Regions from separate parts of the Pontibacter sp. LHS2 genome, predicted to be linked through region 2. Evidence: riboswitches for the same ligand, from Rfam matches in the RefSeq annotation. Region 2 holds a riboswitch; the other holds the start of a gene.
The links. A riboswitch is a leader RNA that binds a small molecule or an ion and turns the genes downstream of it on or off. The one in region 2 is predicted to bind cobalamin.
Positions count from the first base shown of each region.

Region 1 (5,827 bases), on a different contig from region 2:
TAAAGTCTTTCGCATAGGCGATGTTCTTATCGTTCGCCACATTCAGTCCAGCCGCCTTAGGCGCCTCTGCTTTGCCAGTAGTTGTATCAATGCGGCGCAGGTAGAGGTCGTATTTTCCTCCCAGTTCCTCGAGTGTGAGCAGGTGCAGGGTGTTACCTGACAGGTGATGGCGGTAAGAAATACCTGTAAAACCTTCATCTGACGGAGCCTTCTGATTTTTCATCAGTACCGAACTCCAGGCGGTGCCCATGTACTGGTCGTATGCAAACAGGTGAATCTCTTTAGCATAGTAAGGAGAGTTTTCACCTCCCTCCATGTATTTTTTCTCTGCCAGCACAATCAGTTTTTCCTCAGGTGTCAGAATCAGGTCGGTCAGATAAATGTCTTCGAGGCGGCTAGCTTTTGTTGCACCGCTTTTATCCAGGCTGTTTACACTGGCCAGGTATTCGGGTGTGAATCTGAACTCCTCGGCAAATACCATGTCTTCGTTTTCGAAATCAAACTTGACAGCTTTCAGACTAAAGTACTCACCACTTTTTTCATCAGCCGTGAGCACAACGCCATACAAGTTGCCATTGGGTTGCAAAGCATACTTGCTGTCCATGATATATACCTTCTTACCTTCGAACATACCACCAACCAGCACCGACATGCCCTTGGCGTCCGGCGACTTCAAGGTATACTGGCGCACGGTGAGGCGATCCATGTTTTCAGAGATCAGACTGATAAACTGGTCGCCGGCATCATTCAAAATTACCTCTGCTGAGACAATGCCGCGTAAGTCGGCCAGGTTATACTTGGTGTCTTTTATTTTCTGAAGCTTGCCATCGTACAGGCTGCCGCTTATACCTTCAACCACTTGGTTGCTGGTAACGCTATACCTGTAAGCCAGCAGTTTGGAGCCGTCAGGAGAGGTGGCTATACCTGCTTTGCGGGCATTGGCCGGTGCTTCAAGTAACAGCACGGGCTTGTCTTTCTGGCCGCTTCGCAAGTCTACCCGATGCGCATACAGTGCCTGGTTGCCCTGCTCGTTCGTACGGTGGGTGATCAATAACACGGCGTCCTGGTTCTTTGTGAAAGCCTCAACCGTCTCTTCTGCTGCAAGTGGTATCGCCGCTGCCCAACTCTTTTTAAGAGTAGCATTATAGCGCTCTATGGCATATTCGGTTGGTTTGCTGCGGCTGAGTATCACAAAACCGTCGGCCCCCAACGGAAGCGTCTTGCTGCTGATGCTTTGGTTGTATTGGTCTTCGCTGTTGTCAGGAAGATAAGTGAAAGGTATAGCGGCTTTCTTGCCCTGAGCGGCAACTGTAGTGGCAGACAGTAGCACTGCTAGCAATAAAAGCGGCAAAAAATGAAGCGTTTTCAAGGTATAGATTTTTATAATATTTACTGTACAAAGGGTTTTCTACTAGTATATAGCAGCTCGAATATAGGAGAAAATTGTTTCTCGTGGAACCAACGGGCGCAAAACCTTTTAACGCAAATAGTAAGAAATCAGGTATAGCCCGGCCTGCTGCTAGATTTCGTTTTCTAAAACCGGTACCGGTTGCTTTTTATCATCAATGGCTACAAACGTGAAACTGCCATGGATAGCTTTTAGCCGCACGTCAGAGTACATCTCTTCAATATAAATCTCCACTTCTACCTTCAGACTAGTGTTGCCGACACGCTTTACCTGACCGATCAGTTCAATGATGGTGCCTGCAGGTATAGGCTGGGTGAAATCTATTCTGTCAGATGATACCGTAACCACACGTTTACGACAAAAGCGGGTAGCCGTAATAAAATCGACTTCATCCATAAGTTGCATGGCCGTGCCGCCAAAGAGAGTGTCGTAGTGATTAGTGGTGTTCGGGAATACCGCTTTGAATATGCGTGTCTCTGATTGAGCAATGCGTTCTTGTAAGTTCATGAAGGTATAGTTTTAAAGATAGGAAAAACAGCTGTGGTGCCGGGGCTGCAATGGAAGTCGCTATAAAAAAGAATAAACGTGAATTGCAGCATAGGCTTGTTGTTAAACTATGCATACAGGCGCTGTAAAAAGCGGAAAGGGAAGGGCGCGAAACCAGAAGGCTGTAGAGGCTTCTGGACACGTTTATTTCTCAGACCACAGACTTTAGGCGCGAAAGCATGCGTAAGGGTATTTGGGGCAAGTCTCCTGGCTTATAACATCGCAGCCGTCCTTCTCATCCTATGCGGGACAATGGATCTTTTAATAGGCTGCAATTGCGTGTTATTTACAGTTGCGCGTCAGCCCGTGATTCTCACACGGTTCCTTTTTAAACCTCAGCTATACCTGCTGAGGTACCTCCAAACGCTGTAAAGATAGAAATTTTTAACTGATACGACTCCAGTTAATGGTATTTACGCTCAGTGATTTGATGTGGCGCATGATGTTCTGGTTCTGTGGCTGCTCTAACTGTGGGTCATCATTCAGCACACGCTGTGCCGCCGCCCTGGATTCCTGCAAAATAGGGGCATCCTTCGCCAGGTCAGCGATCAATAGGTCCAGCACACCGCTTTGCTGCGTGCCCATCAGGTCGCCTGGTCCGCGTAGTTTCAGGTCGATGTCTGCTATCTCAAAGCCGTTGTTAGTGCGTACCATCGTCTCTAGGCGGGTCTTGCTGTCTTTGCTCAACTTATACCCGGTCATCAGGATACAATAGCTCTGCTCTGCGCCACGCCCCACACGCCCGCGCAACTGGTGCAGTTGCGACAAACCGAAGCGCTCGGCACTTTCTATAATCATCACAGAGGCATTAGGTACGTTCACACCTACTTCTATTACGGTAGTAGCCACCATGATCTGGGTCTCGTTGCGGACGAAGCGCTGCATTTCATAGTCTTTGTCCTGTGCCTTGAGCTTGCCATGCACCATACTCACCTGGTACTCCGGGAAAGCCCGGCGTATGCTCTCATAGCCATCCGTCAGGTCCTTGTAGTCCATCCCTTCCGATTCCTCAATAAGCGGGTATACGATGTATACCTGGCGGCCCAGCTTGATCTGGTCGCGCACAAACTGGAACACCCGCAGACGGTGGCTGTCGAAGCGATGTACCGTTACGATCTCTTTACGGCCTGCTGGCATCTCATCGATTACCGACACATCCAAGTCACCATAGAGCGTCATAGCAAGGGTACGCGGTATAGGTGTAGCTGTCATCACGAGCACATGCGGAATAATACGTGGGTTTTTGCGCCATAGCTTGGAGCGCTGTTCTACTCCGAAACGGTGCTGCTCGTCCACAATGCAGAGACCCAAGTTGTGGAACTGCACTACATCCTCCAGCAAGGCATGCGTACCCACAATCATTTTCATGTCGCCGGAGCGCAGCTGCTCGTGCAGCACCCTGCGGTCTTTGGTTTTAGTGGAGCCGGTGAGTTTGCCGATGTTTATACCTAAGCGGTCTGCAAACTCCTTCAGGCCTGTATAATGCTGGTCAGCCAGGATCTCGGTAGGTGCCATCAGTACAGACTGCGCCCCGTTGTCAGCCGCGATCAGCATGGTGATAAAAGCAACGATGGTTTTGCCTGAACCCACATCGCCCTGTAGCAGACGGTTCATTTGCTTGCCAGCTGTCAGGTCTTTGTGTATCTCCTTGATTACCCGCTTCTGTGCATTGGTCAGGTCGAAGGTCATGTGGTTTTTGTAGAACTCTGTTACAGTAGGCACATGTTTGAATACCTGCCCGGCCAGGTCGGCGCGGCGTACCGTTTTTTGGCGCAAAAGGCGAAGCTGTATGTAAAAAAGCTCTTCAAATTTGAGTCGGAACTTGGCTGCATTATACTTCTCGACTGACTGCGGAAAGTGAATGTTGATCAGCGCATCCCGCTTGCTCATCAGGCGGTAATGGTCTATCAGCTCCGGCGACAGCGTTTCGTGTATGTTAGGCACCGCTACTTTCAGCAAAAGCTCCATCATACGGGCGATGGTCTTGCTCTCAACTCGGAAGGCTTTTAACTTTTCGGTGGTATGATAAACGGGCTGCAGAAAAGAAGTAGTTTGTTTTTCTTCGCCCAGCTCTTCCAACTCAGGGTGAGCCATGCTGAACTTGCCGTTGAAGGAAGTCGGCTTTCCGAATACAATGTAGTCGGTGTGGTTTTTCAGCGTTTTCTGCATCCACTTCACCCCCTTAAACCAAACCAGATCCATTTCACTGCCGTCTTCATCTACCAGTGTAGCGGCCAGGCGTTGCTTTCTGCCTTCGCCAATCACCTCCTTGCCTCGCACACGCCCACGTACCTGCACATAAGGCATGCTCTCGTCCAACTCAGCTATCTTGTAGAACTGGGTGCGGTCGAGGTAACGGAAGGGGTAGTGCTGAATGAGGTCACCATAGGTATAGATATTGAGCTCCTTCTGCATCAGCTCAGCTCGCTGCGGCCCCACGCCTTTCAGGAATTCGATCTTGGTAAGGAAGAAGTTGGTCAATGTCTGTTGGTCGTATTAGCAGGTATAGATTACAAAAATAAGCAAAAGCCCTGACAGGTGTAAGTACAGCCGGGGCTTTTGCATTGTGAGGGTAGAGATATCTTTAAAGACGCTGTCAGAATTCATAATACGTCGTATTAAAACTCCCATTTGAGATATCAACATCTTCTCCTGTAGCGGAGTTATAGGCTTTATAGTTGAAGGAGCCAGTGATCGTTTTTTTATATCTGTCTATTGAAGAAATGGATAGAGTGCCAGTATAGGCCATGTCTGTACGGAAATGTATGTTCGAGTCTTTAGAATAATAGCCAGCGTTATAATGATCCCCAAGTACATAATCCCTTACTTGGATTCCTCTTATCGTATCTCTCACACTTACCAAAAGAGAGGTAGAACCGTTTTGAGCGCTAAACCAGAATCTGCTTCCATTGTCTGTCAGATTAAATGATAGAGAGTTCGTCTTAAAGCCACTACTCGGCCACCATTTTTTGCCGTTTATCTTTACACAAAATGATTCATCACAGAAACTGTCCTTGGAGCAGGAAAGCAGGCCGACAAGAAATATCAGAAAGTATAGTTTATTTCTCATATGTAGTTACTGTCTTGATGTACGCAGTGAGCTCCGTGATAATAGATAAAAGTAAGGCAAATAAGTACTGAGCTTAGAAAATGCCGACATCAAAACGGCCATTGGTGACCGTCACCGTGTCTTGCCCGTGTATAGCCTTAAAAGCGAATATGCCTGACACGATTTTGTTGACTGTGTCCGCCCGGGTGATGATGACCTTGCCCGTATACCTGCTGTTGGTCATGAGCAACTTGCCAGGCACTTGGTAAGCTCCATGGTTATAAGGTTGTATCAGTTCACCGCCGATCGGTTTCGTAGTTGTGTTTAGCAGATACTCCCCTGGCTGTGTCACGTTTCGTAAGTAAATAGATATACTAGTTTTGTTTTTTCTGTAAGCAGTAACAAACACATTATTGCGTGTTTCGTCAAATGATCTTGTTGCTAGATACCCACCTTCCACAGGCTTAGGGGCTAGAAAACCAGTACCACCGTTAGCTACCCAGGCTTTGCCGTTCACAATAGCCCCCATGGTGTCGGCGCCAGTTTGGGTAGCATCGGGCAAGAGTTTCAACTCGTCCTTTTTACAGGCGGCAATCAGCAGCGGCATGATCAATAGCATAAGTTTGGGACGTAGTTTCATAGCAGGAGTAGTGGTTGGCTTATTAAATATAGTGAATATCAATTCATTATATAGGGGACTATATGTTTAATTCAATTAAAAAGAATATTTCGATTTGGCAATGACTGTCCGAACTGAAGAGAAACAAAAAGGACCGCAGGTATACCTACGGTCCTTTATTCATTGTCAAAAAGTCTTTTGTCGA
Region 1 is NZ_JBZYWG010000005.1:54,228-60,054, reverse strand. Features, by position in the region: gene AC5FX6_RS20445 (hypothetical protein) at 1-1,369, opposite strand, end outside; gene AC5FX6_RS20440 (acyl-CoA thioesterase) at 1,520-1,915, opposite strand; cobalamin riboswitch at 2,135-2,330, opposite strand; gene recG (ATP-dependent DNA helicase RecG) at 2,339-4,435, opposite strand; gene AC5FX6_RS20430 (DUF6252 domain-containing protein) at 4,551-5,024, opposite strand; gene AC5FX6_RS20425 (Riean_0653 family protein) at 5,098-5,643, opposite strand.
Region 1: it holds a riboswitch for cobalamin, as region 2 does, so the genes downstream of both, AC5FX6_RS20440 (acyl-CoA thioesterase) here and AC5FX6_RS16565 (TonB-dependent receptor plug domain-containing protein) in region 2, are expected to answer to the same signal.

Region 2 (5,827 bases):
GGCTGTTTGGTCCGGCGTTCACTGTTATGGAAGTTTCTACAGCATCGGTCGCAGTGTTGATCACGGTTACTGTGTTTCCACCGCTGTTGGCTACGTAGAGTTTGCCGCCCTTCAATACCAGTTGTTCTGGCTGCACACCCACCGTGATGGTTTTTGTAACAGTCAGCGTCTTGAGGTCTACCACGGCTACGCGTCCGTTGCCATACACATAGGTTGCCGGATCGTAGCCAAGCCACTCCGTTACGTAACCTTTGTCATCGTTCAGGGCCGCAAAGTAACGTGGCGCCTCCAGGCCAGCGATCTCGCCTTCCGCTTTCAGGGTATTGGCATTGGTGACCACTACCTTGCCGCTGTTGTTCATCACCAGGTATAGCCTGTCGCCCTGTTGAACCATGTGCTGCAGCACATCACCCAGCACAAGCGGAGAATTCACCTTCTTGAAAGATTCGTTTTCCACTGTTTTGCTGTCGTGGCTATAGAAACTAACCGAAGCAGTTGATTTATTAAACGCACCTTCATTGGCGACAAGGACACCATTGCGGGCGTACTCACCGGCGGGGCCATCGTCATTTTTGTCGCAAGAGGTGATAGCGATTGCACCAAAGGCAAAGGCAGCTGACAGGAAGTAGCTGCGGAAGCGGGTAATGTTTTTCATGTTGATGAGGTATGGATATTTAATTAAGGTATAAGAAAGCGTAAGCTGGCTGCCAGACTGCGAGGCGGCATAGGCATATTTTCGAGCACGGTATACTCGAGGTCGGTCACATTATCGCTGCGCACCGAGGCGACAAATTGATACTGGGCGAGGCTGATCTTCTTGTGCACTGCAAGGCTGAGCAAGGTATAGCCGGGTAGGCTACCGGAGTTGCTGTTGTCGGTATAGCGGAGGCCGGTATGCGTCAGGTTGCCAAACAGCGACCAGGAGCGGAAGGTAATATCAGATCCTAACTGTACTTTATGCAACGGCACGTGCGCCAGTTGCCGGTTCAGTTCCTGGTTTCCTTCATAGGCCTTGACCTGCTCTGAAGAGGTATAGGTATAGGCACCCGTAGCGGCCACTTGCCAGTCGCCGAGTGTGGTGCTGGCACGACTGCTAAGCTCTATGCCTTGTGAGCGAACCTTCTGTAAGTTGCGGGGAGACCAATAGCCAGCGGGCATAGGCATCCACTGCACCCAATTGTCCACCAGCATGCGGTAGGCAGATACTTCAGATTCAAGCTGTACTGGGCCGAAAGTGTAGAGGTGGCGTAGCCCGGTTTCATAGCTCCAGCCTTGTTCCGGTTTGATATCCGGATTGCCGCCTGGTTGCCAGAAACGCTCGTTTAGCGTCGGTACCCGGTAGCTGCCCGATACATTGCCTTTGAGGTATAGCCGGTGTTGGTCTTGTTGTAGCATGAGCCAGTTGGCACCCAGGGTAGGGGCCGGTGTTGGGTTATAGCCTTTCACAAAAGCCTGGCGTATGTTGAGGCTCAGGTCAAGTCGCTTGCTCGGGTCGTAGCGAAAGAGCAGGAAAGCGGAGGCGCGGTCCTCTGTTACCTGTCGACCGTAGCCCTGCACATCGGCAGTGAAATGCTGCAGGTTAAGACCGCCGCGTAGGCTCCACCGTTGGGCATAGGTATAGGTCTGCTCAGCCTGCAACTGGTAGGTATTAATGTAGGTAGTGGAGTGGTTGCTGTTGTCCGTGAAGAGGAGGTAGTCATTGAAGACAGCAGCTTTCACGGAAGTCTCTCCCCAGTTGCTGCTATGGGCAAGCTCCGTCATCAGGCGCAGGTTGCGATCGAGCTGCTCAGCGTTGGTATTGGCGGCGCCAAGGGCTGGGGGTACTTCACGGTTGGCATAGGTATACCAGCCATGCAGAGCCAGTCGGGTAGTCGGGGAGAGCCTCCAGGTGAGGTCCTGCGTAAAGCCGTGCTGCGACACCTGGGCCTGGTCCTGCCGACGGGGTGGCGCCCCGATGCGGCCATAATCCCTAAAAGAAAAATTGTTCTCTGCTGCCAAATGATAGCCGCTTACCCCGATTGAAATTTTCTGTCCGCTGTAATGGGCGCTGGCGTTGGAGAAGTACCGGCCAAAACTGCCAACTTCCTGCAATACATCCGCACCGAAGCCCGGCGCTTGCTGGGTTGGAGAATTGAGCAACACAGCCCCTCCGATGGCCCCGCTGCCATATGTGGCGCCTGCCGCCCCATGCTGCACCGCAATGCTTCCGATGCTGCTCAGAGGCAACAGAGACAGATCACTTTGCCCAAGTGCAGGCTGGCTGATGTTGAGTCCGTTCCAGAGTACGGCGGTATGGGTCGCGCTGGTTCCCCGGAAGGAAGGGGTAGCAATACCGCTTGGGCCGTTCGTTTTCAGGAAGAGAGGAGTGCGGGCCTGCAGCGCATCAGCTATGGAGCCGGAGGTATAGGTCTGGATAAAGCTGCTGTCGAGTGTGCTCACGCGGCTGCCGGATGCAAAAACCTCAGCAGGCTTGCCGAATATTTCGACAGTGCGCAAGTGGTACAGCGTCGTGTCCTGCTGCGCCACGGCAGCCGGTGCTATACCTAGCAATAGAGCCAGGCACGATAAAATACGGTAATGAAACTTTGCCACGTATACGCTTGCTTAAATCCCGAAGCATGCAGGCAGGTATAGGCAGGAACAGCGCGCGCAGGTATAGCGAAGGCCGTGCAGCTTTTTACCCGAAAGCATACGACAATATTGGTCGGACTGGCAGGTCTCCTGGCTCTCTTCAGGTCAGCCAGCCTTCCCATGCGTTGTGCGGCACAGTGGCGGTGGTTTTGGCTTACCCTTTTTAAGAAGATTACAGTTGCGGGAACAGCATAGGTTTCACACCTATTTCCCTTTTAAGGCTTTGTATGAGATACAACAAAGCCACCAATCTGAGGGCAAAGGTAATGAATAAAGATGAATGATTGATGGGTAGGGTGATATGAGTACTGATTAATTATAGATGCAGGACGATGAAATGAGCTTCAAAGGCTCAAGAGCACATTCATAAACGGCACAGCCTCCATTTGCTTCACATCTGGTGCATGTTCGTATGAAAACTGACGTACTAATCATTTATTCACCATTCTTGATTCAACAGTGAAACTCAACAAAGACTTTTATACCCGACCAGATGTCGTGCAGGTGGCACAGGACCTACTGGGCAAATACCTCTACACAAAGCAAGATGGCATCCTTACTGGCGGTATGATCGTGGAAACAGAGGCATATTCCGGCACAAACGACAAGGCTTGCCATGCCCACATGAACCGCCGAACGAAGCGCACTGAGATCATGTACCACGAAGGTGGTGTAGCCTATGTATACCTGGTGTATGGCATGTACAACCTGTTCAACATCATTACGAATGTGGAAGGGAGCGCCGATGCCGTACTGGTGCGAGCCATCGAACCGACTGAAGGTATAGCCGAAATGCTGCTGCGTCGCAATATGGCTACACCGAAGCCCAATCTCACAGCAGGACCCGGTGTGATGAGCATTGCGTTAGGTATAGATCGCAGCCACTACGGCGCACCACTCACCGGCGATACCATCTGGATAGAAGACAAAGGCATCGCCGTGCCCGCCGAAGGTATGGCCATCGGCCCCCGCATCGGGATAGACTATGCCGGTGAAGACGCTCTGCTGCCCTGGCGATTTTGGCTGAAAGGCAACAAATGGGTCAGTCGAAAGAAGTAAGCTAGGGTTGTATGCGTGTCTCGCTGCCGAAACGGTAAGTGGTCGTACCCACCATACCTTGCCTGGCCATACCTTCACACACTGCCACAAACTCCGTAATGACATCCGATGTGAAGAACGTAATAGTCGCTTTGCCATTGGTATCGGTGGTGACGTTCGGCTGCCAGTGCAGAGTGCTGCGGTAGTCAGGTAAGTTGTGACGATCCTCTGGTGCATCATAGCGCGGCGAATAAAACTCCGAGGGCCTGTTGTAACCAGCTAGCTTGAAAGTAATCGTCCCGGGTGATTTCTCCTTCGCATAATTGTAGTTGGGGTTTCCTCTTTTAGTAAAAAGGGCAATCACACCGCTGCCTGATGAAGCACCAAAAATGGCTGCATTGGCGCCTTTCAGTATTTCTATTGCCTCAATGTCAGAGGGATCGAGCATGTTAACTGTTTCGAGTTCTACACGCATCCCATCCAGCACAAACAGAGGTGTCCCTCCACCGCGTATACTTACAGATGTTTCGGAGCCGGAGCCTGTTACCTGCACACCTGCTACCCGGCCTGCCAGGTACTGCAGCACATGGGGGTAAACTACGGTGAACTTATCCAACTCAATACGAGCATCAGCGTTTTCCTTAAAATATATGCGGTGATCGTTGCTGAAGTCTTGCTTTTTAGCCGTTATATCTACCTGTTTCAGCTGAATGGCACCTGTTGTGAGGCGGTGCTGGCGGTCTGCTTTTGCCCAGTCGCTCATGCGCCTGCGGTAGTCTGTAATCTGCTCGGGAGAGATAGTTGCTCCTTCCAATGCCTGAAAGTTCGGTGAAGGCTTGGTTAATTGGTCCAGGTGAATGAGTAGATTATTGCTCCCCTTAAGTGTTCTTGCCTGTATAAACACCTTAAGTGTGTCTTCGAAGTTAAGTCCTACAAACCGGAAACTGCCATCAGGATTAGTCTCTGCCATCACCAGACTCGGTAGCGCAGGTGCAGTGTCTTTAGGAGTTGCGTTTGGGGTAAAGATCAGGGTTAGGTTGCTTTTCTGGGGTGTCTTCTTGCCAAGCTCCTTTTCCACTCGTCCCGAAAACGAGAGACTCTGCTCCGGCGAGTATGAGATAGCCGGTAGCTTATCCTGAAGCAGATCGCCCCAGTCGAAGCGTCGCCAGCCTTGGGTAAGCAACAGCAGGTCTAGGTGGCGGCGTGCCTGCGGCTGCTTCTTGTCAAAGTAGTAAGCTGGCTGCTCGATGGTGCCTTTTAACTCACCCTGCAGGTATAGCTGCGTGTAAATGTTGTTTTCGTAAGGCTGCTGGTTCAGGTCAATCAGAGCGTCGCGCACGGCGAGTGAGAAATTGCCTGCCACTGGTTTGCCATTCGTGTCATGGGCTTCCAGTTGCATGGTTACTTTTTGTCTTCTACCATAGGTTGTCTTGTCTGTCGTGATATTGAGCTGGAGTTGCGGTGGTTGGTTCACAAAGACCAGTCGCTCACTGAGTGCTTTGCCTTCAGCGTTGAATAGGGTGAAATGGATAAGCCCTGCCGGAAACCTGGCAGCAGGTATAGCCGACTCCAACACTTTCTTATCGGCATTGGCCCTCACCGCAAACAGCAGGCTGTCGTTTGCGTGTGCAATCAGGTACATAGGGCCAGGCTGAGCTGAGTTCTTGAAATTCTGCTCTATCCGGAAATTAACGGTTTGCTCACTGTGCTTCACCACCTGTAGCACGACACCCTCTGGTTTTGCCTCTGGTAGCTTATACCTGGCCAGGCGTCCGGTAGGGAGTTTTACCTGGGCGGTATAAGTCTTGCCAGGTTCAGGAGTAAATGTGAAGGCGCCCATCCCCAGGTGCTCGCTCTTAAAGTCCATTACCGTGTTGCCCTGCTGGTCGTGCACAGTACCTGTTACATTCATGCCTTTACCGCTTATGCCCACTGCCTTAAAACCTACCCGCGAAGGTATACCGGCCACCAAATGCCCTCCCTCCGGAAAGAATTGCAAATCCATGGCCGGTTGCCCTACCGGTAAGCGATAGCTACGCTGAAACGGGTTGCTTTTGTCATCGGACTGCACCATCAAAAGCGCTTCCTTCACAGTGCCGCTTTGAGCGGCGCTGAAGAAGAGTGGAAGTTTGGCTATACCTTGTGCATCGGTCTCCAG
Region 2 is NZ_JBZYWG010000003.1:729,902-735,728, reverse strand. Features, by position in the region: gene AC5FX6_RS16570 (DUF5074 domain-containing protein) at 1-655, opposite strand, end outside; gene AC5FX6_RS16565 (TonB-dependent receptor plug domain-containing protein) at 679-2,592, opposite strand; cobalamin riboswitch at 2,695-2,897, opposite strand; gene AC5FX6_RS16560 (DNA-3-methyladenine glycosylase) at 3,091-3,690, shown strand; gene AC5FX6_RS16555 (TonB-dependent receptor plug domain-containing protein) at 3,692-5,827, opposite strand, start outside.